DNA from 4 places in the Mesorhizobium sp. PL10 genome. Region 3 is predicted to be linked to each of the others. Evidence: predicted binding sites of a transcription regulator. Region 3 holds the regulator's gene; each other region holds the start of a gene.

Region 1 (7,580 bases), on a different contig from region 3:
TCTCGAAACCCGCGCCATCCGCCTCGGCCGAGCGCGTTTTCAAGCAGGCTTTACCTCGGCGTCACCTACCATGATGGCCTGTGCGAAACGTCAGGTGCGCTCTGACGGGACTCTTGCAAATGGCCGATGCGGGTTTATGGTTAACAAATCATGAATACGCTGAGCATCGACATCAGGAAAGCCGAACCGCGCGACGCCGGCGCCATCGCCGACGTGCACCAACAGGCCTGGGAGGGCGCCTATTCCGGCATCATCCCGCATCGCTCGCTGACGTCGATGATCAACCGCCGCGGCGCCGACTGGTGGGCGAACGCCATCCGCCGCGCCGCCACCGTGCTGGTGGTCGAAATCGGCGGCACCATCGCCGGCTACGCCACGATCGGCAAGAACCGCGCCCGCGAGCTTCGGCAGCAGGGCGAGATCTATGAGCTTTACCTCCGTCCGGAATATCAGGGCATCGGGCTCGGCAGCCGGCTGTTCAAGGCGGCGCGGGCACGGCTTGCCGACCACGGGCTGAAGGGCATGGTGGTGTGGGCGCTGGAAGATAACCAGAACGCGCTGGCCTTCTATGCCGGCGCTGGCGGCCGCGACGTCGCCGAAGGCGTCGAGATTTTCGAGCAGAGAGCGCTGAAGAAGGTCGCCTTCGTCTGGGAATAGCGGACGCCGCCTCGGTTACAGGCCATTCACAAACTGTGCGCCTTCATTAGCGCTGCGTACCAATCGCCGCATTGCACCATGACGTTTCGCCCGCTATCGATCTTGGAAATCGAGAGAGGGATTTGAGCCATGCGCATTGAAGCCATTGCCAGCGGAAAGAACCCGCCTGAGGACGTCAACGTCATCATCGAGGTGCCGATCGGCGGCGAGCCGATCAAATACGAGATGGACAAGGAGGCCGGCACGCTGTTCGTCGACCGCTTCCTGCACACCTCGATGCGCTATCCCGGCAATTACGGCTTCGTGCCGCACACGCTGTCTGGTGACGGCGATCCGATCGACGTTCTCGTCTGCAACACGCGTGCGCTGGTGCCGGGCTGCGTCATCAATGTGCGGCCGATCGGCGTCTTGATCATGGAAGACAATGCCGGCCAGGACGAAAAGATCATCGCCGTGCCGTCGCCGAAGCTGACGCTGCGCTACGAAAACGTCACCGAATACACGCAGCTGCCCGAGATCACCCGTGACCAGGTCCAGCACTTCTTCGAACACTACAAGGATCTCGAGCCCGGCAAATGGGTCAAGATCGAAGGCTGGCACGATTCCAAATACGCCAAGAAGATGATCGTCGACGCGATCGCACGGGCGAAGGCGGCTAAGTAGCCGGCTCAGTTATCCACCCTGCCAAAGGCCGGGACGTTGCCGATGACGGTGTGCTTGTCCTTGCCGCAGGCAAAGGTCTTTGCCTTTTCGTCGGCCAGCTTGCGCGCCTGGTCATTGGCTTGCGGGTTGCCGGTGGCGAGCACCAGGCCGATTGTGCAGCCGTCGCGGGCATCCATCTGGGCGACTTTGGCGACGAGCAGCACTTCGGTCGGCTTGTTCTCGTCCTCGGGGTTGCTGATCGAGCGGCGGTGGATGACGGCGAAGGGAACGACGACGTCGCCCTTGGTCTCGATGCGCCACTCGACCTTGGCTCCTGACGAATTGAAGCCGGAAAAGCTCTCCCAGACCGTCGTCATGTCGCTGCTGGGCGGGAAGCCGTAAAACAGCGACTCACGGGCGTCGTCATAGGCGATCAGCACGGGAAAGCCCTTATAGCCGGAGCAGGCGAGTTCGGCCCAGTCGCCGTCGCCTTCCTCAGCTTGCGCGTAGGTGACGCAATCCTTTTGCGAGTCGAGGTCGGTGTAGACGCTGGATATGCCATCGGCATGGGCTGCCTGGCAGAAACCGGCAAGGACAAGCGAGAGCAGAAGAGTGCGCATGGCGGACAACCCGTTTCGAGCTGCCGCAGCGTATCGTCAAATGTTATTTCTTCAAGCTCGCCTCAATCAGCAGGTCCGCGTTGCGGGCGACCGACGCCGCCGGGCCGCCGAGGCCGAACAGCTGGCCGCTGATATAGGCGCCTTCGATCAGGAGCAGCAGGCCGTCGCCTAGCGTGTCGGCGTCTTGCGCACCCATCGATGCCGCCATTTCGCGCAGACGTCGGCGCAGCTCCTGCTTGTTGGATTCGCTGACAACGCGGGCCGGATGGCCGTGTTCGGGATATTCCACTGCCGCGTTGGTCATACCGCAGCCGCGATAGGCCGGTCTTTGCGTGCGCCTGCCGATGCGGGTCAGGAAAGCCTTGAGCTGTGCGCGCGGGTCGCCGGGATGGGCGGCCACGGCTTCGTCGAAACGCTCCCAATATTCGCGGTCATATTGCCTGAGGTAGGAGGCGGCCAGTTCGTCCTTGGAGGGGAAGCTGCGGTAGAGGCTGGGCTTGGTGACGCCCGCCCGCTTGACGATCTCATCGACGCCGATCGCCCGGATGCCGCGGCGATAGAACAGGTCGTGGGCCACGTCGAGGATCTTGTCCGCGGCCTTCGGGGCTGGCGACGCCTCGCTGATCGACGCTTCAATATTTTTGTCCGATGACATGCAAACAACCCGCTTGACAATGTTACTGACCGGTACGTATGTAGGCCATCACCTCATTGCAACGTACCGGTCAGTAACATGATAGCTCAATCCCGTCCCTTTGGCCAGCGCTACGCTTTCGTCGTGGTCGGCGTCATCTTCCTCTGCCTGCTGATCGCGGCCGGTCTGCGTTCGGCTCCCTCCGTGATGATGTTGCCGCTGGACAACAGCTTCGGCTGGGGACGCGATACCGTTTCGATTGCCGCTGCCATCGGCATCTTCCTCTACGGTCTGACCGGACCGTTTGCTGCAGCGCTGATGGAGCGGATCGGTCTGCGCCGCACGCTGCTTGCCTCGCTGGTGATCATGTCGGGCTCGACCGCTCTCAGCCTGCTGATGACCGAGCCCTGGCACCTCTTCCTCACCTGGGGCGTGTTTTCCGGTATCGGCTCGGGTGCTGTTGCCACCGTGCTCGGCGCCACCATCGTCAACCGCTGGTTCAAGACCAATCGCGGTCTTGTCATGGGGCTGATGTCAGCCTCCAGCGCCACCGGCTTGCTGGTGTTCCTGCCGTTGCTCGCCTCGCTCGCCCAGTCCGGCGGCTGGCAGCCGGTCGCCATCGCCGTCTCTGTCGCCACCGCCTGCCTGTTGCCGCTGGTCTGGCTGCTGGTGCCGGAGCGTCCGGCTTCGATCGGCATGGTGCGCTATGGCGCCGAGGCCGATGACGTACCGCCGGTATCGCCGGCATCGCAAGGCAATTTCCTGGCGCATACGCTCAACACGCTGCGCCGCGCCGCCGGCACCCGCGTCTTCTGGTATCTGTTTGCCACGTTCTTCATCTGCGGTTTCACCACCAATGGGCTGGTCGGCACGCATCTGATCTCCTTCTGCGGCGATATGGGTATCGCCGAGGTGCAGGCCGCCGGCCTGCTATCACTGATGGGCATCTTCGACCTGATCGGTACGACGCTGTCGGGCTGGCTCACCGACCGTTTCGACCCGCGCAAGCTGCTCGGCGTCTATTACGGCATTCGCGGTCTGTCGCTGATCTATCTGCCCTATTCCGGCTTCTCCGCGACCAGCCTGATCATCTTTGCGGTGCTGTACGGTCTCGACTGGATCGCCACCGTGCCGCCGACGCTGAGGCTCGCCAACGAAGCCTTCGGCGACCGCAGCGGCCCGCTGGTGTTCGGCTGGATCGTCGCCGGCCACCAGGTCGGTGCGGCAACCGCCGCCGCCTTCGGCGGCACCATGCGCGAGCTGCAGGGCAATTACGAACTGGCCTTCCTGATCGCCGGCATGACCGCGATCATCGCAGCCTGTATCTCGCTGCTGATCAATACCAGCAGGCCGGCGTTCGAGCCGGAGCCGCAGGCGGCTTAGCGCAGGCTTCCCCTTCTCCCCTTGTGGGAGAAGGTGTCGCCGAAGGCGACGTATGAGGGGTGTTCCAGGGAACGCAGACGTCTCACTCCACTGGAACACCCCTCATCCGTCTCGGCGCTACGCGCCGATCCACCTTCCCCCACAAGGGGGGAAGGAAGGGGTTGGTTGTTATCAAACCTTCATCATCCCGAGATGCTCCTGAAACATTGACGCCGGAGTTTGGCGGCTTCGTTCAAGCCATCAGGAGACAGCCATGAACAAGATCTCGTTGACCCGCCGCGCCTTCGTCACATCAGCGAGTGCGGCCGGTCTGCTCGGCGCATCGGGCCTCGCTTTGCCCTATTATTCGCGCGCCAGCCAGCGCCCGGCCTTCACCCATGGCGTCCAGTCCGGCGATGTCGATGCCTCGAGCGGCATGGTGTGGACGCGCACCGATCGGCCCTCGCGCGTCATGTTCGAAGTGTCGTCGACGGAGAGTTTCGCCAATGCCACCCGGTTGGCGCCGCTCGACACCTCGCCGGCCAGCGATTTTACGGTCAAGCGGCTGCTCACCGACCTCGCTTCCGACCAGGACATTTTCTACCGCATGACGGCCGCCGATCTTTCGGACATCAATGTCGTCTCCGAGCCGATCGTCGGGCGCTTCCGCACCGCGCCCGCCTCGAAGCGCGACATCAAATTCGCCTGGTCGGGCGACACGGCCGGCCAGGGCTGGGGCATCGACGAGACCGGCATGAAGACCTACGCCACCATCGCCAAGCATACGCCCGACTTCTTCCTGCATTCCGGCGACACGATCTATGCCGATGGCGCCATGAAGGATGAGGTCGATCTGCCTGGTGGCGGCAAATGGAAGAACGTCGTCCTCATCGACGGCAAGCGCAAGGTTGCCGAAACGCTGGACGAGTACCGCGACCAGTGGAAATACAACATGATGGACAAGAACGTGCTCGCCTTGAGCGCCATCTGCCCGACCTTCTACCAGTGGGACGACCACGAAGTGCTGAACAACTGGTCGGATTCGAAGGACCTGACCGCCGACGACCGCTACAAGGAAAAATCCATCCATGTGCTGGCAGCCCGCGCGGCGCGCGCCTTCCATGAGATGACGACCATCCGCTACGAGCCGTCGGAACCCGGCCGCGTCTATCGCAAGATATCCCACGGGCCGCTGCTCGACGTGTTCTTCCTCGATATGCGTTCCTATCGCGGCCCCAACGGTCCTGACATGCAGGACACCATGACGCCGGAGTCCCGTATGCTCGGCGAACAGCAGACCAAATGGCTGAAGCGCGAGCTGGCCAACTCCAAGGCGACCTGGAAGATCATCGCCGCCGACATGCCGCTTGGCCTCGTCGTCTGGAACGACGGCACCAAGAAGGTCGGCGCGGAAGCCGTCAGCAATGGCGACAATGGTCTGCCGAAGGGCCGGGAGCTCGAGATCGCCGACCTGTTGCGCTACATCAAGAACGCCGGCATTACCAACACGCTGTGGCTGACCGCCGACGTGCATTATACGGCCGCGCACTACTACAACCCCGACAAGGCGCAGTTCCAGGATTTCAATCCATTCTGGGAATTCGTCTCCGGCCCGATCCATGCAGGCACGTTCGGCCCCAACGATTTCGACATGACCTTCGGGCCGGAGCTGAAATTCATCAAGGCGCCGACCGCCGAACAGGGCCAGAACCTGCCGCCATCGGCCGGCCTGCAGTTCTTCGGATTGGTGGATATTTCAGGCGCTACCGAGCAGCTGACGGTGCGGCTGATGGATCGCGATGATAATGAGCTCTACAAGGTGACGCTGGACCCGGTGAGGTCGGCGTAGGGCTGGCTGTTTACCCTCCCCCTGTGGGAGGGTCGGCGAGGCGGCTTCGCAAAGCGAAGCCGGCGAGACGGGGTGGGGGCCAAGCGCAGACGTAGGAAGACCCCCGTCCCGTCCCGCTCCGCTTCGCGGATCGACCCTCCCCACAAGGGGAGGGTAAAGGAACCCGTCAATCCGGGTAGCAAACCGTCGGAATTTTCGGCCAAACCGCGCTGTCGCACCCTGCCGCCTGCTGCCTCCGCTTGAAGGAGGCGCTGACCGGGCCGGTTACCACGGGGTCGACGCCGTCTGGGGCGTCGGCAAACATCTGTTCGGCCGTCTGGTCGGACGTCGCCGCGGGATTGGCTTCCTTCAACGTCGCGGCCGATTGCGCGGCATTGGCCGCCAGCAGGGCAGCGAATGCGACCGAAGCGATGAGTGGCCAAAATCGGTTGAGTTTGTCGGTCATGAATTTCGAACTGTCCGGGCCCCGAAAGGTTCCCGCCTTGGTTAACAAAACCATCTCACACCGAGATGCTTAAGATTTGATGAGTATTTGGTGATGCGCCTCCTCTTTCGCAATTGCGAAAAACCCTGTATGAGCCGCGCAACCGAAAGAGGCGGCGCCTTTTTGGCCTGCTGCCTGCAACGCTCCCGAGACCACAACATGAAAATTCGTAATATCGCGATCATCGCGCACGTCGACCATGGAAAGACCACCCTTGTCGACCAGCTTCTGAAGCAATCCGGCTCCTTCCGCGACAACCAGCGCGTCGCCGAGCGCGCCATGGATTCCAACGACCTGGAAAAGGAACGCGGCATCACCATCCTGGCCAAGGCGACCTCGGTCGACTGGAAGGATACCCGCATCAACATCGTCGACACGCCCGGACACGCCGATTTCGGTGGTGAGGTTGAGCGCATCCTGTCGATGGTGGATTCGGCCATCGTGCTGGTCGATGCCGCCGAAGGCCCGATGCCGCAGACCAAGTTCGTAGTCGGCAAGGCGCTCAAGGTCGGCCTGAAGCCGATCGTCGTCATCAACAAGATCGATCGTCCGGACGCCCGGCATGTCGAGGTGGTCAACGAGGTGTTCGACCTGTTTGCCGCCCTCGACGCCACCGACGAGCAGCTCGACTTCCCGATCCTCTACGGTTCGGGTCGCGATGGCTGGGTTTCGGAAAACCCCGAAGGCCCGAAGGACCAGCAGCTTGCGCCGCTGTTCGACCTCGTCATCAAGCATGTGCCGGAGCCGACCGTTCATCCGGGCCCGTTCCGCATGATCGGCACCATTCTGGAAGCCAACCCCTTCCTCGGCCGCATCATCACCGGCCGCATCGAATCGGGTTCGCTGAAGTCCAACCAGGCGGTGAAGGTGCTGCACCATGACGGCACCCAGATCGAAACCGGCCGCGTCTCCAAGATCCTCGCTTTCCGCGGCCTCGAGCGCCAGCCGATCGACGAAGCCCAGGCGGGTGACATCGTCGCCATTGCCGGCCTGTCCAAGGGCACTGTTGCCGACACCTTCTGCGACCCGTCGGTGACCGAACCGCTGCATGCGCAGCCGATCGATCCGCCGACCGTGACCATGTCGTTCCTGGTCAATGACTCGCCCCTCGCCGGCACCGAAGGCGACAAGGTGACCAGCCGCGTCATCCGCGACCGCCTGCTGCGCGAAGCCGAAGGCAATGTCGCGCTGAAGATCGAGGAATCGCCGGACAAGGATTCGTTCTTCGTCTCCGGCCGCGGCGAATTGCAGCTGGCCGTGCTGATCGAGACGATGCGCCGCGAAGGCTTTGAAATCGCCGTGTCGCGTCCGCGCGTCGTCATGCAGAAGGGC
Region 2 (7,580 bases), on a different contig from region 3:
TTCATCTGCTGCTTCTGCGGCAATGCGCTGCCGGTGATCGGCATCGGCCTGCTGTCGAGTTGGACCAGTGCCGCCACGGCAAGCCTGGCCTTTGCTGGGATGATTACGGTCTTTTCGCTCGTGGCACTGGCCTTCGGCGCGAAGTACGCGCGCTGAGGTTTAACCGTTCGGTGTCTCGGGCGCCATGTTGGCGCGATGGCGTGGCATGCCCAGGCCAGTGTCTGGCGGCTCACCGGCTGCCGGCCGATCCTCGATCATGTGCATGGTGCGCCAGCGACCGAAACGATAGTAGGCCGTAGCCAGCAGCAGCGAGGTGATCGACCCCGCCGGAAAACTCCACCACAGCGCCTCCTGGCCGATGTAGCTGCGGAAGAAGTAGGCGAAGCCGGTGCGCACGACCAGCACCGAAATCACCAGGATAATCAGCGGCGGCATCACGGCACCCGTGGCGCGCACGGTGGCGAACAGCACGATGGTGACGCCGAACAGGATGAATGACCAGGACGCCACCTTATTGATGTGGGCGGCGATCTCGATCGCGGTGCTGTCACCACTCAGGAAAAGGCTGAGCACCGGCCGGGCGAAGAAGAACAACAGCGCCACCAGCGCGCCGGTGAGCACGAGGTTGAAGCCGACGCCGGAAGCGGCGATGCGGCTGATCCGGTCCCAGCGCCCGGCGCCGACATTCTGCGCCGCCATGGAGGAGACCGCGGCGCCGATCGCCAGCGCCGGCATCTGGATGTAGGTCCACAGCTGCGCGGCGATGCCGTAGGCGGCGGCGACCTGCGAGCCGTAGGTATTGACGATGCCCATCACCGTGAGCGCGGCGGCCGAAATCACGATCATCTGCAGACCCATCGGAACACCCTTGAAGACGACGATCCTGAGCAGGGTCGGGTCCGGCCGCAGCAGAGCGAGGTCGACGCCGGCGATCCTGAGCGGATGCTTTCGCGCATACAGCACGACGAGGATGGCGATCACGCTCACCGTCTGGCCGACCAGCGTCGAGGTGGCGGAGCCGGCAATGCCGAGTTCGGGGAAGGGGCCGATGCCGCGGATCAGCAGCGGGTTCAGCACGATGTCGAGCACGACCGCCAGCGCCATGAAAAAGAACGGCGTGCGTGAATCGCCCGCACCGCGCAGCACCGTCATGACGAAGGACAGGAGGTTCATCATCGGCACAGCGACGAAGATGATGCGCAGATAGGAGCGCGCCAGCGGCAGCGCGTCGGGTGGCGTGCCAAGCGTGTTCAGGATTGCGTCGACCCAGATCAAGCCGCAGACGGCGAACACCACCGAGACGAGGAAGAAGAAGGTGGCGCTGGTGCCGACGATGCGGCGCGCCTCCGGCAAATCACGGGCGCCGACCGACTGCGCCACCAGGATGGTCGCCGCCATGCCGATGCCGAACACAGTGCCGAGGATCAGGAACAGCACCAGATTGGCGTTGGACGTCGCGGTCAGCGCGGATTCGCCGAGAAGGCGGCCGACCCAGACGGCGTTGATCGAACCGTTGAGCGATTGCAGCACGTTGGAGCCGAGCACCGGCAGCGCGAACAAAAGCAGGGTGCGCGGGATGGGGCCGCTGGTCAGGTCGACGGTGCGCCGGCGCGCGGGCATTTTTTTCGTCCATGTGTTGCTCGGCGAAGGTTCATCTCAAAGTCCGCCCGGCAATGATTGCCGATTTGACGGATAAGGTCGATGCGCCATCGGAACAGTCCGCCTGGCTGCCTCGCGCCAATCAGGTTCTCAAAGCATTCGGAATGGGATATGGATCGTCGCCGCGAGGGGTCGCAAACCGGGGGGATCATGTCCGACAATCCGCTTTTTTCCGAGCGCCTGAACCGGCGCGCGTTTCTCGGGGCATCCGCCTTGGGTGCCGCTTCCGTGGCGCTTTCGGCCTGCACAACCACGGACGTGGCGCCGCCGGTGGCAGCGCCGCCGCCGCCAAGCGATTCGGCTTTCGGCGCTGCCGAAAGCATGTACGCGGCACGCGTCGACGAGGGCTATCAACTGCCGGCGATCCCGGTATCCAAGCTCGATCCGAAGTTCGTGCGCCAGATAGTGGACGATCCGACCGGCGAAAAGCCCGGCACCATCGTCGTCGATACCTCAGAGCATTTCCTCTATCTGGTGCGCGATGGCGGCAAGGCGATCCGCTACGGCGTCAGCCTCGGCAAGGCCGGTTTCGGCTGGACCGGCAGTGCCGTGGTCCAGGCGCGCAAGAAATGGCCGGTGTGGACGCCGCCGCCGGAAATGATCCAGCGCCGGCCGGAACTGGCGAAATACAAGGACGGCATGCCGCCGGGACCGCAGAGCCCGCTCGGGGCGCGTTCGCTCTATCTGTTCCGCGACGGCAAGGACACGATGTACCGGCTGCACGGCACGCCGGAATGGGATTCCATCGGCAAGAACGCGTCGTCGGGCTGCGTGCGCTTCATGAACCAGGACATCATCGACCTCTACAGCCGGGTCAACGGTGTAACCCAGGTCTATGTGCGCCCGAACCTGTCGCCGGCCGGCAAGATCATGGCCGTGTCGAACAAGACCGCCGAGCCGATCGATGCCGGCGTGCCGAGGGACGCAGAGATCCTGAAATAGGGCGCCAGCGGTCCGCTGATCGCCGACAAAAAAAGCGGACGCGCCTGGCGCGTCCGCTTTTGTTTGTTGTATCCAACTACTTCTTGGCGAGCCCGGGAAGCGTGACCTGATAGACCAGGAACATGGTGTCGACATCGGCGCCGTCTTCGGCCTTGTAGGGCGCGCCGACCTGAAAACCGTCCTGGGCGAGGAAGTCGTTGTCGTTGCCGACGAACAGGAAATAGTCGTCGGGCAGCGCCGGATCGAGCACGCTCACCACCGACATCGCCTCCCACTTCTCAGACAGGTTGTTCTTGTCGTTCGGCTTGCCGTCATGCAAGCCGAAGCGGCCGAGTTCCTTGTTGTCGTTGATGTCGATGAACGGCGTCAGCTTGGCCGGCGTCACCGAGGGGTCGAGTACGCCTTTGGGCGCCAGCGGCTTGTCGGCGGCATCGAAGGCGCCGCCGGCAATGTCGGTGGCACCAGAGACATCGACGACGAAGATCTGGCGCACAAGCGAGGTGTCGCCCTTCACCCCCTGGCCGTTGCCGCTGTCGCGCGCCAGCATCAGGAAGGTCTTGTCGGACAGCGCCACGATCTCGCTCTGCGCGGCGATTTTGGTCTTGCCCTTGTCGTCCTTGAACACCGGCAGCGGCACGACATATTCATGCACCAGTTTCAGATGCGCCGGGTCGGAGGCGTCATAGACCAGTGCGCGGGTGTTCTGGCGGGTCGAACCGGAATCGCCGCCATCCTGGCGGGGCGCCGACTGCAGCACCGCGATCAGCGACTTGCCGTCCGGCGTCAGCGCCATGCCTTCGAGGCCCTGGTTGTTCTGGCGGCCGGTTTCAGGATCCTTCGGATCGGGCTCTGCGGCGCCCGGGCCCGGATTGTCGGAAGCGAAGTTCGGCGTGCCCTTGCGCATCGGCACCAGGGCGGCCGGCGGCTGCGTTGCCGACATCAGCTTACCGTCGGCCGAGAAGCGGTAGATGTTGGGGCCGTATTCGTCCGAGATGAACATGGTGCCGTCGGGCAGCCGGGCGATCGCCTCATTGTCGAGCGCCAGCTTGCCATTGGCCTCGGGCAGGATCGGCAGCTCGCCGCTGGCCGCGCGCACGCCGTTGAGCGGATCGAGGCCGGTGGCGTCAGTGCCCTTGTCGTAGGTCAAGAGCATGGAATCGGCAAGCGTCGCCTTGACGCCGGTCTGCTCCTGGCCGGCGGCGGGCGCAGCACCCAGCGCGGTCGGCGTGAGTTCGATGGCAATGGTGTTGAGGCGCGGCCGGTAGTCGGTGGTGCCGACGACATTGTAGCCGCGATCCGGCAGCAGCCAGAGCGAGCCCTTGTAGCCATTGGCGTCATGCGTCCAGCTTGCGGCGTCGATCGACATGCCGGAGCCGGAGCCGAAGGTCTCGCCAAACTTGTCCTTCAGGTCGGCGGGGAGGCGGCCGACGCCGACCAGGCCCTTGTTGACAAAGGAGACGCCGCCGACGGTGGCGGTGCTGTCGGCAAGGGCAGGGGTCAAGGCGGTAAACAGCGCCAATGCGGCGCCGAGCGACAGGGTTCGGTGCGAGATTTTCATGGAGATCCTCTTTGTGACAAGCCTTCGAGCGGCCGAGACTGCAAAGGGCTCTGCGTCGCATCGACGATCTCGCCCTCCCGCAAAGCGGTCTAGGACGCGAACATGATACTTGCGTGACAAGTGCGTTCTGCCGGCCATTGGCATTCGGTCCTTGCTGTGCAGAAATGGCTGCATGCACGAAACACTCATCGCGGTGGCCGTTTTCCTCTGCCTGACGGCGGCGCCACTGGCCAGCATGGCTGTCTATGGCAAATTGCCCGCGCATCACCGCGAGGACGAAACCAACAATGTGGTAAGGCTGGCCGCCAACCTGTTCGTCGTCATGACTTCGCTGGTGCTTGGTCTCATGATCAACTCGGCCAAGAACACTTTCGAGTCGATCGACCGCAACGTGCACACATATGCGACCGAGTTGATCCTTCTCGACCGGTCGCTTCGGCAATATGGGCCTGAGACCGCCGAGGTCCGTCAGCCGCTGGTGGCTTATGTGCAAAGACAGACCAACAACTGGACAGAATCAAACGAAACACCGCTCGTCGCCAACCGGCTGTCCGAACGTCTGTTGACCGAGATCAGCACACGATTGGCCGCTCTGCAGCCCGCCGACGCAGCGCATGTTTCCGTGCTGGAGGACGCCCACCAGCATCTGCAGAAGGTGGTGGAACTGCGCTGGGCTTTGATCGAGCAATCGGAAGGCACCATCCCGCGGCCGCTGATCGTTATGCTCGTTGCCTGGCTGGTGCTGATCTTCGCCAGTTTCGGTTTCAGGGCGCCGCGAAATGCCATCACCATAGAGACGTTCGTGGTGTCGGCTGCGCTGATTGCCAGCGCTCTCTACCTCATCCTCGACATGGATATACCGTTCTCCGGTCCGATCCAGATATCGTCTGCGCCTCTGCAGAGGACTTTGATTGAATTGCAGCAGTAAGCGGAACTTGCGGCGCTCCAGTGCATTCATGGGTACGGCCAGATTTGCCGGTCCGTTCGAGGGAGGCGACATGGGTTTCGATCAGTATCACGAGCCGCCGGAAGAACTGACGCAGAAGGTGCGGACCTTTGCCCGCATGATCGCGTCGCTGATCGAGGAGGCGGAAGCGATCGGCTGGTATGAGCAGCGCATGTCGGTGGAAAAGGACCCTCAGGCCAAGGCGATCATGAAGAACGCCCAAGGCGAGGAGTTCAAGCATTTCGGCATGGATCTGGAATTCCTGCTGCGCCAGAAGAAAGACTGGCGGGCGGAATTGAAGGAAATCCTGTTCACCACAGGCGATATCGTCAAGGCCGGCGAGCGGGGCGAGAAGAAGGTGGATTGACGCCGGCCAGCCAACGTCCGGCAGTGCTCAATCGCTATCCCTTGCGATCAGCTCCAGCGGCCAGACTTCGCGGATGATGCGCGTGCCTTCGGGGCCGGCGAAGGCGGGGAGCGAGGCCAGCAGCATTTCGGCCAACCGCCGGCCCATGGGCTCCAGCGACGGACGGAAGGCGGTCAGCGCCGGCGAGAAATAGCGGCAGAGCGGCGTGTCGACGATGACGGTCACCGCAATGTCGTGGCCGGGTCGGATGCCCATCTCGGCCAGTGCCTTGCAGCCGCCGAGCGCCATGGCGTCATTGTTGAAGATGATGGCCGTCGGCCGGTCCTTTGCCAGCATCACGCGCGGCGTCACCTGGTAGCCGCCGGCCTCGTTGATGAAGCCGTCGGCGATCAGCGCCGGATCGACCTCGATGCCGTGCCGCTTCAGCGCCTTGCGGTAGCCGTCGACGAACAGATAGCCGAAATTCAGATTGAGCGACGGGCGGATGGCGGCGATGCGGCGGTGGCCGCGCGCCACCAGCCGGTCGACGGCGTCGCTGCCGGCCTTTTCGAAATCGAGGTCGAGCGAGGGATAGGCCTTGCCGCCGGTGCGGCTGCGGCCGAGCGTGGCGAAGGGGAAGCCGGCCTCGAGCAGATAGTCGATGCGCTCGTCCTCGCGCCGCGTCCAGGCCAGCACCACGGCATCGGCCCGACGCGTCTCGACGACGCGGCGCAGGCGTTCCTGCTGATAGTCGCCGGGCGCGCCCATGACCACGGTGAGGTCGAGCCCGCTTTCGGCCAGCCGGCCCTGGAGCCCGATCAGGAACGGGATGAAGAACGGTTCGCCATATTGCTGGTCGCCCGGATGCGGCTGCAGCATGAAGGCGATCGAATGGGTGGCGCCTTGCCGCAGACTGCGGCCGGACTGGTTGGGCGAATAGTTCAGCTGCTTGGCGGCGGCGAGCACGCGCTGGCGGGTGTCGGCATTGACGTCGGCGCGGCCGTTCAGCGCCCGCGACACGGTGCCGATCGAAATGTTCAGGTGACGCGCAAGGTCGTGGATGCTGGACGCCAAGGACTGTTCTCCCCCTGCCTTGGCTAGCACCGGCTGCCGCTCAGGCCAAGGCTTCGGGATGATTTTTGCTGGCAGCCGATTGACATTCTACGCCATCGGGTGTGTTCTCGTAAACGTTTACGGAAAAACGTTTACGGTGATGCCGTGGATGCCGTGACATTCGGTCTGGAGGGACCGGACGGGAGGAATGCCGGATGATGAATGCCGTCCTCGTCGGCTGTGGTGCGATGAGCAAGGCCTGGCTCGATGCCGCAAGGCAAATCGACGGGCTTGCGATTGTCGGCCTGGTCGACCTCGACGCCGAACGGGCGAAGGTGAGGGCGCGCGAATACGGGCTGGATGGCGTCGTCATTGGCAGCAGCCTGGATCAGGTGCTCGACCAGATCAGGCCGGACGCGGTGTTCGATGTCGTCGTTCCCGCCGCCCGCCGTGACGTTGCCTTCGCTGCCTTTGCCCACAATTGCCATCTGCTCACCGAAAAGCCGCTGGCCGACACGCCGGAAAATGCCCGCGCCATTGTCGAAGCGGCGCGCCGTGCCGGGCGCGTCCATGCCGTGGTGCAGAACCGGCGCTATGTCGCCAATGTCCGGCGCATAAGGCGGTTTCTGGACTCGGGCGCCCTCGGCAAGCCGACCAGCATCCATGCCGATTTCTTCGTCGCGCCGCATTTCGGCGGCTTTCGCGAGGAGATGGCGCATGTGCTGCTGCTCGACATGGCGATCCATACTTTCGACGCAGCCCGCTACATGGTCGGCGGCGAGCCGGCCGGCGTCTATTGCCAGGAATGGGAGCCCGCCAATTCCTGGTACCGGCAGGGTTCGTCGGCGAGCGCCGTCTTCGATCTCGGCGGCGGCAAGGTGTTCACCTATGCCGGCTCTTGGTGCGCCGACGGTTTCCGCACCAGCTGGGAAGGCAGCTGGCGCATCGTTGCCGAGCGCGGCAGCCTCATTTGGGATGGCAACGATACGCTGAAGGCGGAAATGGTGGTGCTGGGTCGAGACGGCCTGTTTGCCAAAACCCAGCCGATCGACGTGCTGCCGCTCGATTCCGCCGAC
Region 3 (7,580 bases):
CCACAGCATCGACCTTGTTGTCGTTGGCGGTCAGGAACTGTTCCATGTTCTTCTGGGCGTTGGCCGGCAGCCAGCCATCCGTGTAGGCCTCGCCGACATTCTTGACCTTGCCGGAATCGATGGCTTCCTTGAGCACTTCCATCGAGCCCGAGAACAGGAAATCGGCATTCGGGTCGGAACCCGACCCCTTGATGAAGACGTAGTTGCCTTCAGGCTTCGCCTTGAACACTTCGCGGGCCTGCATGCGGCCGACTTCCTTGTTGTCGAAGGTCAGGTAGAAGACGTCCTTGTTCTCGATCAGGCGATCATAGCCGACGACCGGGATGCCTTCATCCAGCGCCTTCTGCACCGCCGGGCCGATGGCCGAGGCGTCCTGCGCCAGGATGATCAGCGAGTTGGCGCCCTGCGAGATCAGGCTTTCGACGTCGGTCAACTGCTTGCCGGGATTGGACTGCGCGTCGGCGGAAATGTACTTGTCGCCGGCCGCCTCGATCGCCGCCTTCATCGCCGCTTCGTCGGTCTTCCAGCGCTCTTCCTGGAAGTTCGACCACGACACGCCGATGACCTTGTCCTTCGCCTGCGCGACCGACACCAGCGTCAGCGACATGGCGACACCCGCCAGCATGGCGGCTGCAAATCTGTTCATGATAATCCTCCCTGCGCCGCGCGCGGCGCGACAAAACTGGCCCGAAGGCCGGCACACAGAGGCTCTATTTTTTCGAGCCTCGAAAAAATACTGGTCCAACGGCGAGACGCTGTCAACATCGATTCTGATGGAATCTGATGGCCTCAGCGAATTTTTTCGAGGCTCGCAATAAACAATGACAGCGCGGCCTGCTTCTGCCAATATTTGCTGGTGTCACCGACCGCCGTCACTATCATGAGGCGGGAGGAGGACCGGGAGGAAAAAAGAAAGATGTCGGTTGGAATCCGCCACGACGATCTGCGCCGTCGCAACCGCGCGATGGTGATTTCGGCCGTGCGCCGGGCCGGCCAACCGTCGCGGACCGAGATCGCGGCGACCACCGGCCTCAGCCATTCGACCATATCGGCAATCTCGTCCGACCTGATTGCGGAAGGCATCCTGGCCGAGAGCAAGCCAGGCGAGACCGGCGCGCTGAAACGCGGCCGGCCGCAAGTCGGCCTTGGCCTCAATCCGGAAGCGGCGGCGGTGATGACCGTGGTGCTGTCGCTTAATTTCCTTTCCGTCACCGTCATCGACTATGCCGGCCAGGTGGTCGCCGAGGAGCAGCGCCGGCTGGATACGCTGACCATGCCGCGCGACGAGCTGATCGGCGAATGCACGGCAATCGTGCGGCGGCGGCTCGAGGACCCCGACCTCGATGTCCAGAGCATCGCCCGCATTGCCATGGGCATCCAGGGCATCACCGATTCGCAGGCGCGCGCCATGCTGTGGTCGCCGATCACGCCGCTGACCGACATTGCCTTCGCCGACATACTGGAAGCGGAATTCGGGATTCCGGCCACCATGGAAAACGATTGCAACATGATGGCAGTGGCGCTGCAATGGCGCCAGCCTGAGCGCTACCGCGACAATTTCATCGCCATCCTGCTCTCGCACGGCATCGGCATGGGGCTGGTGCTGAAGGGCGAACTGTTTACCGGCACGCATTCCTCCGGCGGCGAGTTCGGCCACATGATCCATCGGCCCGGCGGCGCGCTGTGCCGCTGCGGGCGGCGCGGCTGCGTCGAGGCTTATGCCGGCAACTACGCCATCTGGCGCAGCGCCAAAATGATGAGCGAGGATGCCGAACCGGTCGATGTCGGCGACGCCGACATGCGGGCGTTGGCTGCACGTGCCCGCGAGACCGATGGGCCCGAGCGCGAAGCCTATCGCAAGGCCGGCGAGGCGCTTGGCTTCGGCCTCGGCAGCCTCTTCGCGCTGATCGATCCAGCACCGGTCGCCATGGTCGGCGTCAGCGCCGCCGCGTTCGATCTGATCGAACCGGCATTGCGCGAAGCGATTGCCCAGACCGCCGGCGGCCAGCACTCGAAGTCGATCTCCTTCGACACCGAGCCCAACGAGCTGCCGCTGATCCGCGAAGGCTGCGCCATGCGCGCGCTGACCTTTGTCGACCAGGAGATTTTCGCGCCGGGCGTGCAGGCGCGAGCGGGCGCTGGAAAGAGCGTTGCCTGATCAGTCTTCCCTGATCGCATACCCCGCGCCACGGATGGTGCGGATCACATCCGGCATGCGGCCATTGTTGACCGCCTTGCGCAGGCGCCCGACATGCACGTCGACCGTGCGCTCGTCGATATAGATCGTCTCGCCCCAGACATTGTCGAGCAACTGGCTGCGCGAGAACACACGGCCGGGATGGCGCATCATGAATTCGAGCAGCCGGAACTCCGTCGGCCCGAGCCGGATCTCGCTCTTCTTGCGGTAGACCCGGTGCGACTCGCGGTCGAGCACGATGTCGCCGACCTTGAGCACGCTGGACAGAACTTCCGGCTTGGCGCGGCGCAGCAGCGCCTTCACCCGCGCCATGAACTCCGGCGTCGAGAACGGCTTGACCAGATAGTCGTCGGCGCCGGTCGACAGGCCGCGCACCCGGTCGCTCTCTTCGCCGCGCGCGGTCAGCATGATGATCGGCAGCCGTTCCGTCTCGGGCCGCATTCTGAGCCGCCGGCACAGCTCGATGCCGGACACCGCCGGTACCATCCAGTCGAGCACCAGCAGGTCGGGAACATTTTCCTGCAGCCGGATTTCGGCCTCGTCGCCGCGTGTCACCACCTCGACCTGGTAGCCTTCGGATTCGAGGTTGTAGCGGAGCAGCACGCCCAGCGGCTCCTCATCCTCCACGACCATGATGCGTGGCGCAATCATCAGCAGTTCACCTTTATCAGGGCGATGTGGCCATCGCCGTTTCGTCCTGCTTCGGGCGATTGGCGGGCAATTGCTGGCCGGTCAGCACATAATACGCATTTTCGGCGATGTTGGTGACATGATCGCCGATGCGCTCCAGGTTCTTGGCGCAGAACAGGAGATGCGTGCAGGCCGTGATGTTGCGCGGGTCTTCCATCATGTAGGTCAAGAGCTCGCGGAACACCGAGGTGTATTTGACGTCGATGCGCTCGTCGTCATTCCTGAGCTTCGCCAGCGCTGCCGCATCTGCGGCAGCATATTCCTCGACCACGCCCTGCACCTGGATCAGCACCAGCTGCGCCATCGCATCGATGGAATGCGACAGGTCGCGCGGCGTGACGCTCAAGCCGACGGTGCCGACACGCTTGGCGATGTTCTTGGCGAGGTCGCCGATGCGTTCAAGGTCGCCTGCCATGCGGATCGAGCCGACCACGGCGCGCAGATCGTTGGCCATCGGCTGGCGTTTGGCGATCAGCGTGATGGCGCGGTCGTCGAGCTCCCGCTGGCGCGCGTCCATGATGGCGTCGTCGGAAACCACCCGCTGCGCCAGCGCATTGTCCGAAGTGAGCAGCGCCTTGGTCGAGCCGCTGACCATCGAGCCGGCCAGATCGCCCATGTCGCGGATCAGCTTGCTGATCTGCCCCAGTTCTTCATCGAAGGAGGCGACGGTATGTTCACCCATGATCCTGGTCCTCGTGCCTGAAAATTCAACCGCTGGACGACTCAGCCGAAGCGGCCGGTAATATAATCCTGGGTGCGCTTGTCGTCGGGGTTGGTGAACATCTTGTCGGTGGCGCCCTCCTCGACCAGGTAGCCGAGATGGAACATCGCCGTGCGCTGCGACACGCGCGCCGCCTGCTGCATCGAGTGTGTGACGATGACGATCGTGTAGTTCTGGCGCAGTTCGTCGATCAGTTCCTCGACGCGGGCGGTGGCGATCGGGTCGAGCGCCGAGCAGGGCTCATCCATTAGGATCACTTCCGGCGACACAGCGATGGCGCGCGCGATGCACAGACGCTGCTGCTGGCCGCCGGACAGGCCGGTGCCGGGCTCCTGCAGGCGGTCCTTGACCTCGTTCCAGATCGCCGCCTTCTTCAGGCTGGATTCGACGATCTGGTCCATGTCGGACTTGCGCTTGGCAAGCCCATGGATGCGCGGACCGTAGGCGACGTTTTCGTAGATCGACTTCGGGAACGGATTGGGCTTCTGGAACACCATGCCGACACGGGCGCGCAGTTCGACCACGTCGATGTTCTTGTCGTAGATGTCGTCCTCGTCGAGCGTGATCTTGCCCGTCACCCGCGCCGAATCGATGGTGTCGTTCATGCGGTTGAGGCAGCGAAGGAAGGTCGACTTGCCGCAGCCGGACGGGCCGATCAGCGCCGTCACCTGGTTCTGTCGGACGTCGAGATTGACGTCGAACAGCGCCTGCTTCTCGCCGTAGAACACGCCGACCTTGTCGCCGCGCATCTTGATGACTTCGTTCGACTTGGCGTTCATTTTGTCGCCCACTGCGTTTTCAAGGGACTGTTCGGTCATGATGTTCATACCAAATTGCCTTTTTTCTACCAGCGCCGCTCGAACCGGCGCCGAAGCACGATCGCGGTGATGTTCATGGCCATGAGGAAGACGAGCAGGATGATGATGGCGCCGGACATGCGCTCGACAAAAGCGCGTTCAGCCTCGTTTGCCCACATGTAGATCTGCACCGGCAGCGCGGTCGCCGGATCGAAAGGCGTCTTCGGATAGTCGGCGACGAAGGCGACCATGCCGATCAGAAGCAGCGGCGCTGTTTCGCCGAGCGCACGCGCCAGGCCGATGATGGTGCCGGTCAGGATGCCGGGAGCGGCAAGCGGCAGTATGTGCTGGAACACCATCTGCATCTTCGAGGCGCCAAGGCCGAGTGCGGCCGAGCGGATCGACGGCGGCACAGCGGCAAGGGCGGCGCGCGTCGCGATGATGATGGTCGGCAGCGTCATCAAGGTCAGCACCAGGCCGCCGACGAAGGCGGCCGAGCGCGGCATGCCGAGGAAGTTGATGAACACCGCGAGGCCGAGCAGGCCGAAAACGATCGACGGCACCGCCGCCAGATTGTTGATGTTGACTTCGATCAGGTCGGTGAAGCGGTTCTTCTTGGCGAATTCCTCGAGATAGATCGAGGCGGCGACGCCGATCGGCAGTGCCAGGAGAAGCACGATCACCATCATGTAGAACGAGCCGATGATCGCCACGCCCATGCCCGACGTCTCAGGTCGGCTGGAGGCGCCATAGGTGAACAGGCCGGTGTTGAAATGTTCGGCCATCGCGCCGTCGGTCTTGAGTTTGTTCATCCACTCGATCTGCTGGTCGGAGACCTTGCGGCGCGCCTCCTCGACGCCGAGATCGATCTGGCCCTTGAAGGCCGAGTCGAGATTGGCCGCCGCCAGTATATTGACGTCGCGCGTCGTGCCGATCACTGACGGATCGGCCATGACGATGTCGCGCAGCTGGACGCGGGCGCCTTCCGACAGGAAGCCCTTGAGCTTCAGCATCATCGGCTTGTTGGCCGGATCGATGCCGAGCTTGGCGACCAGCGCGCTGTCGGCAAGCTTGGGATAGTTCGCCTTGATCAGCACGCTCGGATCGGTGGCGCGCTTGTTCGACGGGTCGATGACCTTCTCGTCGAAAGTGATCGGCAGCGTCACCGTCGTCTGCCAGAAGGCCGTGTAGCCTTTCGAGACGATGGTGATCAGCATGATGGCCAGGAAGGCCAGGCCGACCGAGATCGCAATCATACCGTAGATGCGGAACCGGCGTTCGGCGGCATAGCGCGCCTTCAGCCCGATGTCGCGGCGCGGACGCGCAACCGCACCCGCCATCGTGTCCAGGGGAATGTCGGTCATTCGTATTGCTCCCGGTACTTGCGCACGATGTAGAGGGCGACGATGTTCATCACCAGCGTCAGCGCGAACAGCGTCAGGCCGAGCGCGAAGGCGACCAGCGTCTGCGGCGAGTTGAACTCGAGGTCGCCGGTCAACTGGTTGACGATCTTGACGGTGATGGTCGTCATCGCCTCGAATGGATTGGCGGTGAGATTGGCGGCAACGCCGGCCGCCAGCACGACAATCATCGTCTCACCGATGGCGCGCGACGCCGTCAACAGGATGGCGCCGACGATGCCCGGAAGTGCGGCCGGCAGGATCACCCGCTTGATCGTCTCGGAGCGCGTCGCGCCGAGGCCGAGCGAGCCGTCACGCATGGCGCGCGGCACCGCGGTGATGATGTCGTCGGAAAGCGAGGACACCACCGGGATCAGCATCACGCCCATCACCAGGCCGGCGGTGAAGATGCTCTGGCCCTGGATGAAGGGCGAACCGCCGGTGAGTGCAGCCGACAGGTCGCGCAGGAACGGTCCGAGCGTGACCACCGCGAAGATGCCGTAGACGATGGTCGGGATGCCGGCCAGCAGTTCCAGCGCCGGCTTGACCACCGAGCGCACGCTGCGCGAGGCATATTCGGACATGTAGACCGCCGACATCAGCCCGACAGGCACGGCCACCACCAGGGCGACGGCGGCAATGTAGAGCGTGCCGGCGAGCAGCGGGATAAGGCCGAACTGGCCCTGGCTGCCGCCGGAGCCGGCGGCGGCGAAACGCGGATCCCACACGGTGCCGAAGAAGAAGCTCATCGGCGACACGCTTTCGAAGAAGGTGATGGTCTGGAACAGCATCGACAGCACGATGCCGACCGTGGTCAGGATGGCGATGGTCGACGCCGCAAGCAGCCCCCACAGCATCAGCCTCTCGACATTGTTGCGCGCCCTGGCGCGCGGCGCGATCTGCCGCAGCGCATAGAAGGCGCCGGCGACCGACAACGCCAAGGTAACGACGGAGCCGAACAGGCCGAGCCTGTCCTGGACCGTGTTCGCATCGGCGGCGATCGGGATCATGTAATCCTGGGTATCGCTGGCCAGCGCCACGCCCTTGGCGATGAGCAGCGGCTGCAATTCAGCGAACGTGGCGGGAAGCGGCGTACCGGCATCGAGCCGGCGCAGGCCCTTGGCGAGGCTCTTCACCAGGCTGACGTCGAGCGCTTCGCTGGCGACCTTGGAGTCGACAGTGCGCTCGGGCAGGGCGGCGTGGATGTGCCGGTCAAGATAAAAGGACGAGCCGATGTCCCAGACAGCGAGCAGCAGCACGGCAGGCAGGACGGCGAGCAGAAAGGCCCACCAGCCGTGATAGTGGGCGCGCGAATGCGGCTTTACCTTGCCGGTATCCTGCGCCGCGGCGCGCTGGCGGCCGATCACGAAGGCGACCACGCCGATGACAACGACTATGGCGAGTACGAGCAAGGACGACATCACCCACCCCTGGGAAAATTCAGATCGCCGCCGCCGTTGCGGCAAGCGGCGAAATCAGGGCGCGGATTTGGTCCGCGCCCTGATCCGGTCAGTTGATTACATCGTCTTTCCGGCGGCGAAGGCGTCGCGCTGGCTCTGACGCTCGGCGTCGGGAGCCGAAACCAGACCGTACTGGGCGAGCGGGCTTTCCGGGCCGATCATCTGGTCGTCAAGGAAAAACTCGACATATTCCTTGAGGCCGGGAACGACACCGAGATGCGCCTTCTTGACGTAGAAGAACAGCGGGCGCGAAACCGGGTACTTGCCGGTTGCGATCGTCTCGGTCGAAGGCACGATGCCTTCCACGGTGGCGAC
Region 4 (7,580 bases), on a different contig from region 3:
GGATCTGGAAGATCACCAGATCCTGCCAGCGGAAGGCGGCTTCCGAGGCGGCGAGATAGAACTCCCACATGCGGCAGAAGCGCTCGTCATAGATCGCCTTGGCCTTGTCGCGGTTGGCGGCAAAGCGCTGGCCCCAATGTTTCAGCGTGTCGGCATAATGTAGCCTCAGCATCTCTATGTCGGTGACGACGAGGCCGGATTTCTCGATTGCCGGCATCACCTCCGAAAGCGCCGGGATGTAGCCGCCAGGGAAGATGTATTTGCGGACGAAGGCGCTGGTCGCCCATGGCACGCCGGTGCGGCCGATCGTGTGGAGCAGCATGACGCCGTCGGGTTTCAGCAGCGTCGCCGCCTTGTCGAAGAAGGTGCGGTAGTGGTTGACGCCGACATGCTCGAACATGCCGACCGAAACAATACGGTCGAAGCGCTCATTGAGCTCGCGGTAGTCCTTCAGGTCGAAATGCACCCGGTCCTGCAGGCCCAGCGCATGGGCCCGGTCCGTGGCGACGCCGTGCTGCTCGGTCGACAGGGTCACGCCCTGCACGTCGACATCGAAGGTCTTGGCGAGGTAAAGGCCAAGGCCGCCCCAGCCCGAGCCGATATCGAGCACGGTCTGGCCGGCCTTCAGCCTGAGCTTGGCGGCGATGTGGCGCTTCTTGGCGGCCTGCGCTTCGTCAAGCGTCATGTCCGGCTGCTCGAAATAGGCGCACGAATATTGCATGTCCTCGTCGAGGAAAAGCCGGTAGAGGTCGCCCGACAGGTCATAGTGGCGCTGTACGTTGCGGCGCGAGCGCGAGGCGGTGTTGATCTGCTGCAGGCGGCGGAAGGCATGGCGCAGGCCCTCGATCGCCTTCGACCAGGTGGCGTCGATGCCGCCGCTGCCCATATTCTGGAAGGCGATACGCATGACGCCCAGCACGCCCCCCTCGAGGACATCGAGTTCGCCGTCCATGTAGGCTTCCGGCACGGCCAGCATCGGATCGAAGGTGATGGCGCGCTCGGCATGCCTGGTCTTGATGTGCATGTGCACGGGTTCGCCGCTGCCGTCGCCGAAAACCACGGTCAAGCCCTTCGGCCCGGTGACTTTGAGATTGCCCGTGCGCACCAGGCGGTCGAAAACGCGCTTCAACAGAATATTCATACCAAATGTCCCCTCACGGTCAGACTGGCTGTCTAATTCTGCCTCAATATATAGGGGCTCGAAAAGTTCCATTTGGCACAAAAATGCCCGGGCGAGACGCCCGGGCATTGGTCCACAAAGGCTGGATGACGACAATGTGATCGGGAGCGCCGCTCCCCTCGCTTGTCGTTAGGCGATCAAGCGTTGTCTTCGCCGCCTTCGAACTCGGTGTTCGGGTCGAAGAAGTTCTCCGGCCGCGCATTGTCGTTGATGTCGTCGCCATAGATGGCTTCGGCGGTGGTCAGCGTCTCGCCCTTGGCCTGACGCTCGGCTTCCTCGGCCGTGCGGGCGATGTTGAGGCTGATGGTGACCTCGACTTCCGGATGCAGCGCGATCGCCACATTGGTGACACCGATGGTCTTGATCGGCTGGTTGAGCTGGATCTGGTTGCGGTTGACCGAGAAACCTTCAGCCGTCAGCAGGTCGGCGATATCGCGGGTCGACACCGAACCGTAGAGCTGGCCGGTCTCGCCGGCCGAACGCACGGCGATGAAGCTCTTGCCGTCGAGCTTTTCGGCAACCTGAGAGGCTTCCGACTTGCGCTCGAGGTTACGAGCTTCGAGCTGGGCGCGCTGGCCCTCGAACTTCTTCTTGTTGGCCTCGTTGGCGCGCAGCGCCTTGCCCTGCGGCAAGAGGAAGTTGCGGGCAAAGCCGTCCTTGACCTTGACGGTATCGCCCATCTGGCCGAGGCGGGAAACGCGTTCGAGAAGAATAACTTGCATGGTCTTGTTCCTTCGTCTGGGCACCAACCGCGGGATCGGCGCCGAATTGAATGGAACAGGTCAGGAAGCTCGGGCGCCATGGCGCCGGTGTCGCTGTCCTGCCTGTCGCGGCAGTTAGAGGCTTTTCACCTCAACTCGGGATTTCAATGCATGTCGCCCAAAAGTGGTCCCGGTTTTGGGACAACGACATGCATCATCAAGGTTATCCCTGCGGCGCCCGTCGCCGTGGGAGAAGAGAGAGCAGGCGGCGAACCGCCTGCTCGAAGTCTTAGCGAACCACGTAGGGCAGCAGGCCGAGGAAGCGGGCGCGCTTGATCGCCTTGGCGAGTTCGCGCTGCTTCTTCTGGCTGACGGCGGTGATGCGCGACGGCACGATCTTGCCGCGTTCGGAGATGTAGCGCTGCAGGAGACGCACGTCCTTGTAGTCGATCTTGGGCGCGTTGGCGCCGGAGAACGGGCAGGTCTTGCGGCGGCGATGGAACGGGCGCCGGGTCGGGATCTGATTGATGTCGACCATTATTCTGCACCCCCTTCAACGCCTTCGCGCGGACGGCGCGGACCACGATCGCCACCGGCGTCGCCAAATGAGCGCGGCGGACGATCGCCACGGTCGCCGCGATCACGGTCGCCGAACGAGCGCGGACCACGATCGCCACGGTCGCGGTCGCCGAAGCCGCCGCGTTCCGAGCGCTCTTCGCGCTTCTGCATCATGGCCGACGGGCCTTCCTCATGCGCCTCGACCTTGACGGTCAGGAAACGCAGCACGTCTTCGGACAGACCCATCTGGCGCTCCATCTCGTTGAGCGCCGCCGGCGGGCAGGTGAGGTCCATAAGCGTGTAGTAAGCCTTCCGGTTCTTGTTGACCCGGTAGGTGAGGGACTTCAGTCCCCAGTTCTCGACCCGGCCGACGGACCCGCCGTTTGCGGAGATGACGCCCTTGTACTGTTCGACAAGCGCATCGACCTGCTGCTGCGAGAGGTCCTGCCGGGCAAGGAACACATGTTCGTATAGAGCCATAGTGGTTCAGTGCCTTTCTTCTTTTCTCTCCCGGATCCTCGCGGCAAAAGCCTCTGCAACTTCTCTGACCCGTTGGTCCCAAAAGGGGCGGGGAAGAAAGGAGCATTTCGAGACGGTCGAGAGCGGAGACACGGGAGGCGGAAGCGCTTCTGGCTTCACACGAAGGTTTTGGGTAAAACCTCCGGCCCTCCGTTCAGCCCCCAGCAAGGACCGGCAGATTGCGGGCGTCTATACAGCAATTTGGCTGGAAGGCAAGGGCAGGGCACCGGCGGTGTCGTAGGCAGATGAGTTGTCCGGATTTGGTAGCACGTGAGTTGTCCGGTTTTTATCGCCAGCCAATGGAGGCTGGGGATGACACGGACAGCATGGCTACAGGGCCGGAGAATGGGACGTGTTGAACCGCTGGGAAGGCGGCAATTGAGCGTCCGGTCAGCTCGCCCCGTCTATTCAACTTGTATGGGCGACGACCTTGTCCACCGTTTCGGGGAAGAAGTCGGGCGCGGCCTTACGCTTGCCGAACATCATGTCGTACTGGATCAGGCGGAAATCGTTGATCGCCGGATCGGTGTCCTTCTGCCGCGCCCAGTCGGGCGTCGCTTCGCCTGACGGCGTCAGCAGAAGGTTGCGGTCGACGACGCGATAGCGTTCGCGCAGCGCGCCGAGGAACCCGGTGTAGTAAGGGTGCGTGATCCCGGCCGTCGTCAGGATGTGGTAGGGCAGGAAGGCCGGGCTGACTGCGCCCATGTCCTGCGCCGGACCGGTGCGGTTCGACCAGATGATCAGCGGCGTCTGGTGGTGCTCCAGTGCGGCCTCCGGCGTAGCCTCCCTGCGAGGCGCGACATTGTCTTTCAGGAAGCCGGTCTCGACATAGACGGGGCCGAGCGGCGGCAGATGGTCGCCGAAGAAGGCGATGACCGTCGGCCGCTCGCGCTTCTTCGCCCATTCGATCAGCCGCTCGAGGCCACGGTCGGCATCGGCCGAACCCTCGGCATAGCTGAGCAGCGATTCCCGCGCCCATGTGCTGATCGGTGCCGCGACCTTGTGGGTCGGATTGTAATAGCGGTACGGCTCGTAGGGGCCGTGGTTCTGCAGGCTGACGGCGAAGAAGAACACCGGATCTTCGCTGGCGTCGGCCTCTGCGATGATCTCGTCGGTCATTGCCGCGTCGGAGGCCAGCGGCCCGCGCTTTTGCAACGGCGGCAGCGTCTCTTCCGAGCGGAAATCGTTGAAGCCGAAATCGGCATAGACCGCGCCCCGGTTCCAGAACCAGTTGGTGCCGGGATGGATGGCGCGCGCGCGGTAGCCTTCGCTTTTCAGGAAGGTCGCGAGCGACGGCGTCGGCGTGCGCACATATTGCTGATAGGGGATCGAGCCCGCCGGCAGGAAGGCATTGGAAAAGCCCGTCAGCGCCTCGAATTCGATGTTGGCGGTCATGCCGCCGAATTCCGGCGAGAACATATAGCCCGAGCGCAAAGCCCGCACATTGGGGATGGGGTCGGGCGTGATGGTGACGCCGGGCAGCTTGGTCGGATCCCAGAAGGATTCGCTCATGACGATGATGATGTCGGGTTTCTCATCCGGCACCGAGGCTGTCACATCCGGCCTGTCTATCGCGTCGATTGCCTTGTCGGAGTAACCGGCCGGTGCGGAGACATGCGCCATCGGCACGTTGAGCGCGAAAGCCAGGGCAAAGCCGTTGGAGGCGTAGTTCTCCTTCTGGTCCCACATGATCGGGATGATCTGCAGCCGGTCGCGGGTCCACGAGAAGGTGGCGTAGTCCATGATCGAGACGAAGAAGGCGAGCAGCGGCACTGCCAGCGTCAACCGCGCCAGCCGCCCCTTGCGGCTGAGGATCGGCACTTTGCGGCGCCATAGCCGCCAGCCATAGATCAGCAACGACAGTCCGGCGACGATGCCGACCGCCATGGCGAGCGCCGTCCAGGGGCGCTCGCGCACCAGCAGCGGCATCAATGCCATGATCTGGCGCGAATAGAGGAAATCGGTCGGGTAGAGCGGATCGCCGAGATAATGCGACTTCTGGTGCCCGACAAAGGCCAGCGCCAGCGTCAGCGGCGCCACGATCATCAGGCTCTGGTGGCTGCGGCCGAGCACGGCGTCCAGTCCGATCAGCACCAGCGCAAAGACGATGATGGTGGTCCAGCCCGGCTTGAAGGGCTGCAGGAAGAAGTCGACCGTGCCGAAGAAATCGCCGCGTACGATCCATTCGATGGCGAACACCAGGACGGCGGAGGCAAGCAGAGTGGCCAGACCGTAGCGGATGACAGGCCATCTGCGCCCCGGCAGGTAGCCGGTGGACGGATCGTCTTCCAAGAACTGTGGCGCGGGTACGGCCGCGCCCTTCCTGATCCTTGCCACGTCTTTTCCCCCGGCCCAAGCAACGCGTTTTTCCACTCGCGTCACCGTTCTGTCATAGAACTGTCATCCAAATGCTAGCGCCTGTGGCGGAAATAAGAAGAGCCAGCAAACGATTCGTGAGCGGTTTTCATCAGGAGTGATCGGCAAAAAGCCTGTCGGAACAGGGACTCGGGGGCTGGCTTCCGTCTCGACCAACGGCCGAAATGCCGCCAACGGGCTTGACTTGGCGGTCCGCCTTGCGTCACAGGCAGGGAAAAATCAGCCGCTGGAGAGAGCCCAAATGGCCGTTGCATTCACCTTTCCGGGACAGGGCAGCCAGGCTGTCGGCATGGGCAGGGACCTCGCCGACGCCTTCCCCGAGGCGCGCAGGGTCTTCGAGGAAGTCGATGATGCGCTGGGTGAAAAGCTGTCGAAACTGATCTGGGAAGGCCCGGAAGAGACGCTGACCCTGACCGCCAATGCCCAGCCGGCGCTGATGGCCGTGTCGCTGGCGGCGGTGCGGGCTCTTGAAGCGCGCGGCTTTTCGTTGAAGGACAAGGTTGCCTACGTCGCCGGCCATTCGCTCGGCGAGTACTCGGCCCTTGCGGCCGCCGGCTTCGTCTCGGTCGCCGATGCGGCCCGGCTGCTGCGCATTCGCGGCAATGCCATGCAGGCGGCGGTGCCGGCCGGCGAGGGCGCCATGGCGGCAATTATCGGCCTGGAACAGCCCGATGTCGAAGCCGCTTGTACTGAAGCCGCAGCCGGGTCCGGCAAGGTCTGCCAGATCGCCAACGACAATGGCGGTGGGCAGCTGGTGATCTCCGGTGCGAAGGCAGCGGTGGAACTCGCCGCGAAACTGTGCACCGAAAAGGGTGCCAAGCGGGCGCTGATGCTGCAGGTCTCCGCGCCCTTCCATTCGGCGCTGATGGCGCCGGCGGCCAATGTCATGCGCGAGGCGCTGGCTGGGGTGACCAGGAATGCACCGGTGGTGCCCGTCGTCTCCAACGTCACCGTGACCCCGACCAGCGAGCCCGACGAGATCGCGCGCCGCCTGGTCGAGCAGATCACCGGCCGCGTGCGCTGGCGCGAAACGGTTGAGTGGTTTGGCGCTAACGGCGTCGCAACCCTTTACGAGATCGGCGCCGGCAAGGTGCTGTCTGGCCTGGCGCGGCGTATCAACCGCGACATCGCCACATCGGCCATAGGCACGCCGGCCGATGTCGAAGCGGCGCTGGCGACATTGGGCTGACAGGCTGGCGATTTGGCGGCACCTGTGCAAAGGGTGCGCTCTGAGATCAGGAGATAACAATGTTTGAACTGACCGGCCGCAAGGCGCTCGTCACCGGCGCATCAGGGGGCATTGGCGAAGCGATTGCCCGGGTGCTGCATGCGCAAGGTGCCATTGTCGGCCTGCACGGCACCCGCGTCGAGAAGCTTGAGGCTCTGGCCGGCGAGCTTGGCGACCGTGTAAAACTGTTCCCCGCCGACCTGACAAACCGTGACGCGGTCAAGGCACTTGGCCAGAAGGCGGAAGCCGAGCTCGAAGGCGTCGATATCCTGGTCAACAATGCCGGCATCACCAAGGACGGCCTGTTCGTGCGCATGTCGGATGCCGATTGGGACAGCGTGCTTGAGGTCAACCTGACCGCCGTGTTCCGGCTGACCCGTGAACTCACCCATCCGATGATGCGCCGCCGCCATGGCCGCATCATCAACATCACCTCGGTTGTCGGCGTCACCGGCAATCCCGGCCAGACCAATTACTGCGCCTCCAAGGCCGGCATGATCGGCTTTTCCAAGTCGCTGGCGCAGGAGATCGCCACCCGCAACATCACCGTCAACTGCGTCGCCCCGGGCTTCATCGAATCGGCCATGACCGACAAGCTCAACGACAAGCAGAAAGATGCGATCATGGCCGCGATCCCGACGCGCCGCATGGGCACCAGTGTTGAAGTGGCGTCTGCCGTCGCCTATCTCGCCTCCAACGAAGCCGCCTACGTCACCGGCCAGACCATCCACGTCAACGGTGGCATGGCGATGATTTGACGGGATATGGCCGGTTATAAGAAGACACGGCCGGCTTGTGAAAAGAGACCATTTCGCCTTGGACCTTAGCCAATTTTCGTGTAATGCGGCCCGCAACCCGGCGGTTCGGGCAAAAACCGGTCCGGCACCATTGCGTTTCCGGCAGGACCATCTTTCAACTTGATTAGCGGCATTCTGCCCGCTAACGAAGACAGACAAACAAAAGACGAGGATGCCCCAAATGAGTGACACCGCAGAGCGCGTCAAGAAGATCGTCATCG

What was found. Region 3 encodes PhoB, which activates phosphate uptake and scavenging genes when phosphate is short. Its sites were predicted from a motif close to TGTCATNNANCTGTCAT; they were not measured.
Region 1: ACWGTO_RS25820 (alkaline phosphatase D family protein) is a predicted target of PhoB. The motif match lies at 4,103-4,119, and genes of this name have one in related genera.
Region 2: ACWGTO_RS11245 (esterase-like activity of phytase family protein) is a predicted target of PhoB. The motif match lies at 4,262-4,278, and genes of this name have one in related genera.
Region 4: ACWGTO_RS23050 (LTA synthase family protein) is a predicted target of PhoB. The motif match lies at 5,346-5,362, and genes of this name have one in related genera.

Annotation. Positions count from the first base shown of each region.
Region 1 covers NZ_JBSKBR010000020.1:11,770-19,349, reverse strand. Annotated here, with positions in the region: gene ACWGTO_RS25845 (GNAT family N-acetyltransferase) at 151-657, shown strand; gene ppa (inorganic diphosphatase) at 787-1,320, shown strand; gene ACWGTO_RS25835 (hypothetical protein) at 1,326-1,919, opposite strand; gene ACWGTO_RS25830 (TetR/AcrR family transcriptional regulator) at 1,963-2,574, opposite strand; gene ACWGTO_RS25825 (MFS transporter) at 2,653-3,936, shown strand; gene ACWGTO_RS25820 (alkaline phosphatase D family protein) at 4,190-5,764, shown strand; gene ACWGTO_RS25815 (hypothetical protein) at 5,931-6,209, opposite strand; gene typA (translational GTPase TypA) at 6,408-7,580, shown strand, end outside.
Region 2 covers NZ_JBSKBR010000005.1:290,559-298,138, forward strand. Annotated here, with positions in the region: gene ACWGTO_RS11230 (MFS transporter) at 1-156, shown strand, start outside; gene ACWGTO_RS11235 (MATE family efflux transporter) at 160-1,620, opposite strand; gene ACWGTO_RS11240 (L,D-transpeptidase) at 1,810-2,601, shown strand; gene ACWGTO_RS11245 (esterase-like activity of phytase family protein) at 2,678-4,159, opposite strand; gene ACWGTO_RS11250 (bestrophin-like domain) at 4,332-5,087, shown strand; gene ACWGTO_RS11255 (ferritin family protein) at 5,158-5,472, shown strand; gene ACWGTO_RS11260 (LacI family DNA-binding transcriptional regulator) at 5,500-6,525, opposite strand; gene ACWGTO_RS11265 (Gfo/Idh/MocA family protein) at 6,720-7,580, shown strand, end outside.
Region 3 covers NZ_JBSKBR010000001.1:316,056-323,635, reverse strand. Annotated here, with positions in the region: gene xylF (D-xylose ABC transporter substrate-binding protein) at 1-646, opposite strand, end outside; gene ACWGTO_RS01625 (ROK family protein) at 917-2,158, shown strand; gene phoB (phosphate regulon transcriptional regulator PhoB) at 2,159-2,848, opposite strand; gene phoU (phosphate signaling complex protein PhoU) at 2,865-3,569, opposite strand; gene pstB (phosphate ABC transporter ATP-binding protein PstB) at 3,611-4,435, opposite strand; gene pstA (phosphate ABC transporter permease PstA) at 4,453-5,769, opposite strand; gene pstC (phosphate ABC transporter permease subunit PstC) at 5,766-7,226, opposite strand; gene ACWGTO_RS01595 (substrate-binding domain-containing protein) at 7,323-7,580, opposite strand, start outside.
Region 4 covers NZ_JBSKBR010000015.1:82,054-89,633, forward strand. Annotated here, with positions in the region: gene ACWGTO_RS23030 (class I SAM-dependent methyltransferase) at 1-1,141, opposite strand, end outside; gene rplI (50S ribosomal protein L9) at 1,318-1,902, opposite strand; gene rpsR (30S ribosomal protein S18) at 2,171-2,419, opposite strand; gene rpsF (30S ribosomal protein S6) at 2,419-2,919, opposite strand; gene ACWGTO_RS23050 (LTA synthase family protein) at 3,367-5,295, opposite strand; gene fabD (ACP S-malonyltransferase) at 5,576-6,523, shown strand; gene fabG (3-oxoacyl-[acyl-carrier-protein] reductase) at 6,583-7,320, shown strand; gene ACWGTO_RS23065 (acyl carrier protein) at 7,541-7,580, shown strand, end outside.